DNA from 3 places in the Desulfosporosinus sp. SYSU MS00001 genome. Region 3 is predicted to be linked to each of the others. Evidence: riboswitches for the same ligand, from Rfam matches in the RefSeq annotation. Region 3 holds a riboswitch; each other region holds the start of a gene.
What was found. Region 3 has a riboswitch for cyclic di-AMP ahead of ACPUYX_RS12840 (C40 family peptidase). Riboswitches for the same ligand answer to the same signal wherever they lie in the genome.
Positions count from the first base shown of each region.

Region 1: linked by a shared signal. The riboswitch ahead of ACPUYX_RS16655 (C40 family peptidase) and the one ahead of ACPUYX_RS12840 (C40 family peptidase) in region 3 are both predicted to bind cyclic di-AMP.
Region 2: linked by a shared signal. The riboswitch ahead of ACPUYX_RS11510 (YopX family protein) and the one ahead of ACPUYX_RS12840 (C40 family peptidase) in region 3 are both predicted to bind cyclic di-AMP.

Region 1 covers NZ_JBNFTW010000010.1:79,420-82,539, forward strand. Annotated here, with positions in the region: gene ACPUYX_RS16650 (cell wall-binding repeat-containing protein) at 1-727, shown strand, start outside; gene ACPUYX_RS16655 (C40 family peptidase) at 1,042-1,803, opposite strand; cyclic di-AMP (ydaO/yuaA leader) riboswitch at 1,807-1,947, opposite strand; gene ACPUYX_RS16660 (FlxA-like family protein) at 2,208-2,522, opposite strand; gene sigI (RNA polymerase sigma-I factor) at 2,947-3,120, shown strand, end outside.
Region 2 covers NZ_JBNFTW010000005.1:261,749-264,868, reverse strand. Annotated here, with positions in the region: gene ACPUYX_RS11515 (lysophospholipid acyltransferase family protein) at 23-808, opposite strand; cyclic di-AMP (ydaO/yuaA leader) riboswitch at 1,186-1,321, shown strand; gene ACPUYX_RS11510 (YopX family protein) at 1,532-1,906, shown strand; gene ACPUYX_RS11505 (response regulator transcription factor) at 1,956-2,666, shown strand; gene ACPUYX_RS11500 (sensor histidine kinase) at 2,663-3,120, shown strand, end outside.
Region 3 covers NZ_JBNFTW010000006.1:190,173-193,292, forward strand. Annotated here, with positions in the region: gene uvrC (excinuclease ABC subunit UvrC) at 1-221, shown strand, start outside; gene ACPUYX_RS12840 (C40 family peptidase) at 445-1,176, opposite strand; cyclic di-AMP (ydaO/yuaA leader) riboswitch at 1,180-1,315, opposite strand; gene ACPUYX_RS12845 (PFL family protein) at 2,193-3,120, opposite strand, start outside.

The sequences.
Region 1 (3,120 bases), on a different contig from region 3:
TGCCAATGGCTCAAAGAGTAGTACTAATTTCCCCCCTACCGTCGATGTGTTTGGTGGAACAGTTATTATTCCCGATAGTGTTATATCAGGGTTAGGACAGGGTAAAGCTGGAGTAAGTCATTTAAGTACAGTTAGTGTAACAACTTCAATCGGAACTGCCCCGACCCTGCCTTCAACGATAACAGCTACTATGATGGATGGGACAACTAAAACAGTTGATGTTACATGGCCAGTTATAGAATCAAACAAATATGCAGTCGAGGGAAGTTTTTGCGTAATAGGTAATATAGCCGAGTCTACGGCTGTTAAGCCTATAGCTACTATTGAGGTTAAACCCGAGAATCCAATTCCGTCTTTAACAATTGACCAAGTGCAGCAAGATATTTTGGGTACATGGACAACGTCTGATGGAAAAATCACTTTGACATTTGATAGTGATGGAACGTTAGAAGTCACCCAAGTTAGTACAGGATATACCACAAACTATAAAGCAAGTTATTCGTTCCCTAATCCTACAATAATTAGAATTAAAAATTCTAGCTGGTCTGAAGAAGACAATTTTATATTAATTGACAAGTATCTTGAAATTTATAATATGGGTGTTCCACACATATTAGGTAATAACATAATTACAGGTGATTCGGCTTATTCAGGTTATCTTAATCATCCTATCAGTTTTCCCCCTTCTAGTAGTCCCGTAAATTTCATTTTTACAAAGATTAGCTGATGTAGCAAGTCGAGAAATAATACTTAATCTAAACTTTATACTAAATCAATTATTCATATTTTAATCCCTCTGAATGAGTTAGAGCGGGATTAAGCGATGGAAATAAGGGTGTTACTCTACGAACATGAGTAGTTCGTAGAGTAACACCCCTTTTTACGTTTCAAAATAAAACTGCGGGCCCCGAAGAGTCCGCAGTTGGCGTATAATACGTATAATAAGCTGCAAATATCGTAATTATACAATAAAAAACAATCTGAATTAAATGCTCTTATTAAAGCTTGTTTGGTAACTACCATATAAAACGCTAAAGCGAATTATTTATACCTTCGAGCTCCAAGATAATTTTTAACGTAAAAGTTGTCGCTCAGGCTGGTAATAGTTACCCCTTTTTTAGGGTTATCAGCATGCACGAATTTTCCGCCGCCGATATAAATACCTACGTGAGACGCTCCCTTAGAATACGTTGAAAAGAAAACTAAGTCTCCCGGTTGGAGATTACTCTTACTGACGGAACCGCCTGTTGCATATTGAGCATAAGACGTTCGCGGAAGAGAAATACCGGATCCAGCGAAAACATACTGAGTAAATCCGGAACAATCAAATCCTTTTAACGATGTCCCGCCAAAAACATAGGGCTTTCCTACTAAACTTACAGCATGATCGATGATGTCAGAATGGTTACTGCTGCCGCGAGATACATTGGCATCATCATCTTTCATAGAATTATTTGACGCGGCCTGAGCAACTTGAATCATATGTACGGATGACGTACTTTCAGGCGGAGAGATTTCTGCTGTTTGCGTAGTTTTCGTCTGAATTTGATTCTCGTTTGGTATTGCTGTCATCACGGTAGGTATTGTTGGATCAAAGATTGGATCAGTTTTCTGTGCAGGTAACTGTTGGTGAATAAATTGTGGAACAATGGCTGACGTTGAAGAGGATGTTGAGATACTAGAATTCATGAAAGAATTGAAACTCAAGCTTTGTGACGTTAATGGGACTAGAACATTCCCTACCAAGAGCATCCCGGATAGAATGACACCTGATAGTTGAGACAGGGCTGGAGACAATTTCATTACCTTTTCACCTTTCATAGCTTACGAGGTTAGTTGTCGGATTCGGACAAAAGGTAACAGCCCTACGCCATATCGGCGATTCACCCCGTTTAGAAATAAAATCCCCCGTTCTAGAATAATTTCCAGATTCAGCTTTATTTTTCTCGTCCATATTTTCATAAACAAGAATTCGACAGAATTCGTTAATATCCTCTAAAATGAAATGTGTAATATTTGGCAGGGAACCATTTTTATACAAATCGCATTAATATAGATTGTGATATGTTTCACATAAGTAGAGTCCAGAACAAACTGTAAAAACGCCAAATCATGATCGATTTGGCGTTTTTACAGTTTGCAGTTAGGAGATATCCCGGTAGATTATATAGCAAACTCAGAGAATTTTATGGCATACTAAATTACTTTTAAGCCTGAATATCAATCATATGTAAATTATTTTTGAGGTTTTGTGTGTCTTTATTGCTCGTGCTTTGTTGAGCGGAATTTTTGTTTTGATTCTTTAATTCAAGCTGCGTTAACTGGGCTTGCAGCAGCTCAATTTGAGCTTGCACTTGCTGCGTTTTCATTTGTTTCGTTTGAGCGTCATCATTACTCTGATTCTCAGTTTTCAATTCTTGTTGGAGTTTTAGTATTTGGTTTTGAATTTGTTTAATTTGACTATTATTAGTTGATGAAGAATAATCGTTATTAGATCCAAACGATACTGCTGAAACGTCCATAGAAAAATTTCCTTTCTAAATTAAATAGTTGAACTTCTGAAAAACACCTTTAAAATTGATAATGATCTAATCCAAAAACAAAGCCAATAAAAACAAGTTACTACAGGTAATTGAATCTTAGCTGAAAATTAACTGAATTTTAGCTGAAAATAGCACAGAAGTAACTCTTGAATTTTTCGAGAATTCTTTGACCGAATCTTTTAGTTATGTTTCTTTAGCCGAACAGTTCACTGAATAATTACCATAAGGATCGAAGAGGGCTTGGTTAATTTGAGAGGAAATGCTTAACGAGGTGTCGAATAGTTAAAGTTGGATATTTAGATGTCATTATTTTTGTTTTTGTAGAAGAATTTGAAGAAAATTTGGGGCGAGCCCCCATAAAAAGTAGAAGCCCTATCGTATAAAAGGGTAGGAGGAAGAAAGCATGCCGGAATGGGAAGACCAATCGACGTGGCAGCGTTTGAAAGAGGATTCGAAAGCCCGAGAGGATTTTTTGGCCAAATCTCAAATGTTTATTTGTCATGTGGCTAGTCAGGCGTGTTTTCATTTTCTGGAATGGGGCAGAGATGAGGAATTATCAGAGGCTTTGATCGCTTTT
Region 2 (3,120 bases), on a different contig from region 3:
GGGGTTAGCATGTCTCGCAGATTCAGGTGGTTTCCCAATCGTTCAAATTTCTCTGTATAAAATCAACGATGGCTTGATGTTCATCCTTACCACTGCCTTTTATTGAGAATGGCTCTCCAAAATTCATGTATATAGGCTTATTCCTGCTTATTGGCCCCAAGTCTTTAAGGATTTTGCCATTTCCCCAGAAATCAGTTTTAATTGCTGCCGGAATTACTTTAACCCCAGCAGCCTTGGCTAATTTGATCCCTAAGGAATTAAATTTTTCAGGTTCAAAGGTTAAGGTTCTCGTACTCTGAGGGAATATGATTACAGATGTTCCTTTATTTAAAAGCTCTTTTCCTTTTTCCATGACTATTTTAAAGTCTTCCCGAGGGTTATCTCTGCCTACGACGATGGGATCTCTTGAACGCATGATTGAGCCAAAAAACGGATGTTTAATTAAGCTGTCTTTAACAACAAACGTCACATTCATGAAGGGTTCGATTAAGCAAGGAAAAACAAAAGTTTCCAAGGTGCTCATATGATTACTAATAAATACAACCGGCTCATGACAAGAAGAGATATTATCTAACCCTCTTAAATGAAATTTACCGCCGCATCCTTCAATAATTTTTAAGATATCGATGCTCGATTTAACCCAAACAGCATCATCATAGCGTCCTTGATTCGCCAAAATACGTGCCTGGTTTATAACATTGACTACTCCGGCTACAAAAACCAACCGGGTATCCAGAACAAGACGGTCCCCTAAAAAACGTTTATTTGGAGGGGTGTCATATGAGTTAGTATGAAAGTAAGGCTGCAAAACGTGATACCTCCCCGAGAAATTATAATTAAATCCGTAATAAATTCCCGATTCCTAGGTCATATTGTACCATTATCCTCTATACGAGTGAAGTAGTTGGTCGACAGTTGTATGGCACTTGTATGTACGGATAACTAATCAGCATAATTGTGTAATCTCTGGTTTGTAACATTTGTTCACACTTTCGTAAAACACGTTCATAGTTTGGTAAATACCATTTAATATACCTCCGGTATAATTACGAAAGGAGGCGAAGAACTCCTATCATTTTAACGCCTTCCGGTCCAGGAAACATCTTCCTGGACGAATAAGGTTGACACGTTTTGGCCGCCAACTTATAATACTAAAAACTAGTTGTCAGTCATTCCAACTAAATAGCTAAAGACGCGCTGAGTTCCGCACTTAGTGGAAACGGGGGACCCATATTTTCGGGGTGAATCCGGCTTAAGCCGGTAGGGCTATCTCTTAGCCCGAATCCATCAGCTAACTTCGTAAGCGCTTTCAAGAGAAAACTTCTGAAATAGGGTCCTGCGTTCAGTATGTTAACGCAGGACTCTTTTATGCATTTTGAAAGGAGGACTGCCAACTTGCCGGTTCCTTCCGGGATATAAATCGTTGGATGAAATAAAAAAATGAGTTTATTATTATTGGTACCCCCATAAAAAGTAATATTCTTATGTATTACTAAGTGAGACACTATGGAGGTTTCAAGGAGGAAGTAAATTGAAAGAACTTAAATTCCGAGTTTGGGATAAGGTCAGGCAAAAAATGTTTAAGCCTCAAGCCATTTCCTTTGATACGCAGACGTTAGCTCCCTTCGCAGTCAGTGTGCCCGGTCGTTCGTGGGAACCGGCTGAAAAGTTTGACTTGCTGCAGTGGACAGGTTTGTCTGATGCCAAGGGTAGTAATGTTTATGAAGGTGATGTTATTAGCATTTCCTCGGTTATGTACCAGGTGATTTGGAATAAATCCATTGGCGGTTTCGAACTCTTGGAAGCAGGAAGCTCTTTTAAGAGAAACATTATTGATGTTGGAATTGGCGAGATCGTCGGAGATCCATACCAAAATGTCCCTTTGACTGTAACTTCTGGATTGTAAAAATGGGCTCAATGCTTTGTTGGAAATCCGCCGCCGAGGGAGGAAAAAAATGGCCTATTGTGGTAAGGTACTGCTGGTTGACGATGACCAAAACGTTTTGGAACTGGTCAAATTATATGGGGAAAGGGAAGGTTTTAAAGTTATTGGTGTGAGTGACGGCGACTTGGTTCTCGCCGTATTCGACCGGGAAAATCCTGATGTGGTAATCCTTGATATCATGCTTCCTGGTCAGGACGGGTTAACCCTCTGTCGTAAATTAAGGGCGGTTCGGATGGTTCCGATTATCATGCTCACAGCTAAGGGGGAGGAAGCAGACCGCGTTTTGGGACTGGAAATGGGAGCAGATGATTATGTTTCCAAACCGTTCAGTCCCAGGGAATTGGTGGCCAGAATAAAAGCGGTCTTGCGCCGTACCCAACCGATAGAAAAAGCAACGTATTGGAAATTAAAATATCCGGGGCTGGAAATCCTGGCGGATACCAGGACCGTTTTGATTGATGGTGAAAAAGCGGAAGTTACTCCCAAAGAATTCGATTTGATGTATTACCTTGCCCTGAATCCGCGCCGGATTTTCAGCCGGGAGGAACTGCTTGCAGCTGTCTGGGGATATGATTTCTTCGGTGATCAGCGGACAATTGATGTCCACATCCGCAGGTTAAGGACCAAACTGGCATCTTTGCCGGTTGAATACTTGACAACCGTCTGGGGTGTGGGATACCAGTTTACACCTCCTGCCAAAGGAGGAGCGACCACGCCGTGAATATATATCTGGAGAAGGGCAGGCAAAAACTTCAATGGGTAATCCGAGCCCTGCATCGATTTGGGCTTCGTATTAAACGTTTACTGCAGGAACAATTTAACAAAAATCTTTACACCAGGATCTTGTTTACGAATGTCACAGCTTTTGTCATTGCTTTTCTTGTCGTGATGCTCTTTTCCAGCTTTGTGGTTAAGCAGGTAACCTACGATCAGATTCAACAAGAATTGTTACGGGAAGCTAAACGAGTAAACTTTGCTTTACTCCAACAAACGGACAGCCCATGGAGCGTCCCGTTTGATCAGCGATCAAACAGTCAGGTTCAGGCTCAGGCTCAGCAGGACTTCTTGAAATATCTGGCCGGTATCTTTGACGCTAAAATTACAATTTTTGATATGACAGGAAAGATTACAGCCACATCTGCTGAGCAGGAAATGGTGCCTGGCAGCCAAATCGA
Region 3 (3,120 bases):
AGAATATGACCTTGTCTGTTCTTGACGGAATATCAGGAATAGGCCCTAAACGCAAGCAACATCTCTTACAGCATTTTTCTTCCCTTGCTGAAATACAACAGGCTTCTGTGGAAGAACTTCAGTCTACAGGGCTCCCCGAAGGAATTGCCCTCTCTATTTTTAATTACTTTCACCCTACAGGTAACCATGACCTTTTACCTAAGGAGAAATCTATTCCATGATTTTGAATTACAGAGTAGAATTATGCCGAAAATGTTACTACAAACGCACACATCAATGTAATATATCTGATAACTATATAAGCAATATTAATGCTTCTTTGACAAAATCAAGCGGGGAGTGTCTCCAATACAGACCCGTTCCCTGGATTCCCCGTTGTTAGATTGATCATAAAAACAACAGCGATCTCTCGCTGTTGTTTTTATGAATCCTTGATAACATAGTCTAATTGACTCGACGGGCACCCAAATAACGGTTTGCGTAATAGTTATCACTCAGATTTGTAACACGAATCCCTTTATTCGAAGCATGAACAAAGCGTCCCCCTCCAATATAAATACCCACGTGAGAAGCGCCCGAAGCGTAGGTGGAGAAAAATACTAAGTCACCTGCCTGTAGCTGTCCTCGACTGATAACGGTTCCAATTCTAAATTGCTCTGCGGCAGTTCTCGGCAATGAAGTATTCGAGGCTCGATAGACATATTGAGTAAACCCTGAACAATCAAAGCCGTTTCGACTTGTTCCCCCAAAACGATAGGGAACACCCTGCAAGCTTAGAGCATTATTGATTAATTGAGAGGTAACCGAACGCGATACTTGTTTCTGAGACTCAGCAGCGACTTGAATTGATTTTGATCGTGCCGCTGGCTCCGGGACAACTCTTGATTGAAGTTTATCTGCTGATTCTGTTACGTTATTTGGTGTACTTGAAGCCGATGAAACGGGTTTCGAAACAGGTGTTGAATCCTTACCCTCCTGGAAAGTAAGAGAAGCAGTTTGCCACTGCAACTGAGTGCGGACGATGTTAGTATAGGGCGCAGTTGGAATGGAAATTAACGTTGTCTTGGCTGCGATTTTACCCGCTGCTGGAACCGATACTGATAAACTGCTCGCCAACATTAAACCAGCCAGAACTGTGCTTCCTAACCACATCCGTCCGGATGAGGAAATTAGCAATGAGAGTCCACCTTTCATTTGCTTACGAGGTTAGTTGACGGATTCGGGCTAAAGGTGTAAGCCCTACACGAGAATTCGTGATTCACCCCAATAAAATCCCCCGCTCCAAACATAAGTTTGGATTCAGCATTTTATATTAGTCTATTCGCCTATGTTAGGCTATTCGCCAGTATGTCTAAAAATCCCTGCAATAATTCATGGAAATATGCACCATAATAACCAATAGTAAAACAAATAAAAACCGCCTCTCAAATTGAGAGACGGACTTTATTTGGACAATAGGAGGCTAAAGAGTCAATATTGAGGCTTAGGTCAAGTAGGTTTTCCCGCTGAGTTCCTTCGGTTTCCCTAAAGGCGATTTCTCCTTTTCCCCAGCCTGGGATGTCGCCATCACCAGAACTTGATCACCACTTAGTCCTCACTTCAATCCTCTTAAGTTAACGTTCTAGAAGTTTCCTTAACACTCCTAGACAATCTAGCCTCTTTTGCAGAAAAGCATTTCCGGCAGTTTGAAAAGCATCGGCCAACGCCCTCCAAACCTCTTAAAGCCTTCCCAACTTTTCCACCTCAAGGCAGGCTACACTGCACTAAGTTCCTTCCTAATGCAGGTTCTACCCTAAGCCGTAGCTATAAAAGCCACGCACTTAGGCCTCCACGGAAAAGGGTAGCGCCCGCATGCCATTGCGGATCCCCCTCATTCCTTAACTCCCAGCAACAACCCTCGACTGGGCGTCGAAAGCCACCACCAGGAACTTCATCGGTATGCCCTCGGCGGATTATTAGGCCCGCCTTCGATTGCCAATCGTGCACTAGAATAACGCTCCATAGCCCAAAGCAAAATTAGTTGTTGTGATTACATTGCCTATTGTACCTGATTATCATAACTTTGTAAAAAACCTTTTAGCCATTTATACCTTCGATTAATAAAGTATAAAGATAATTACGGATTCTTTTTGTCATCTAAACTAAGTTTTTCAGATAAAATCAGTTATTTAGACACTAAAAAAGCAAATCTATTAGTTGGATAAACTTGTAATTGGAGCGGGAATCCGACCGCCGCGATTAATAAAGGTTTTCGAGGAAAACGGATGAACATTCATGACCGGAGCTCCGCCCAATAGGCCTCCAAATTCCACACGTTCCCCAGCCTTTTTACCGATAGCAGGAATGATTCTGACAGCAGTTGTTTTTTTATTAATCATGCCAATAGCAGCTTCGTCAGCGATAATTGCAGAGATGGTTTCAGAACTCACATCCCCTGGCACGGCAATCATGTCTAGTCCAACAGAACAGACACAGGTCATGGCTTCCAATTTATCCAGATCCAAAGCCCCAACCTCCACAGCCTTAACCATTCCGGCATCCTCTGAGACAGGGATAAATGCACCACTTAAGCCTCCCACATGAGAAGAAGCCATGGCACCGCCCTTTTTAACCGCATCATTTAATAAGGCTAAAGCAGCCGTCGTACCATGCGTTCCACAACGTTCAAGACCCATATTTTCTAGAATCTCAGCAACACTATCCCCAATAGCCGGTGTTGGAGCCAAGGACAAATCGACAATTCCAAAGGGAACTTGTAAAGCCTTCGATGCTGCTCGGCCAATCAGTTCACCCATTCGTGTAATTTTAAAGGCAGTCTGTTTTATGAGATTGGAGAGTTCCCCAAAATCTGCATCAGGAAATTCTTTCACAACTTTTGCTACAACCCCCGGACCGCTTACCCCAACATTAATCACACAATCTGGTTCTCCAACACCATGGAATGCACCCGCCATGAAAGGATTATCTTCTGGAGCATTACAGAAAACAACAAGTTTCGCTGCACCAATTCCATCTTGAGCAGAAGTTTTTTGAGCGCAATTTAAGATAACTTCTCCCATTCGTTTGACTGCATCCATATTTATTCCAGCTTTAGTCGTTCCGATATTTACTGATGAACAA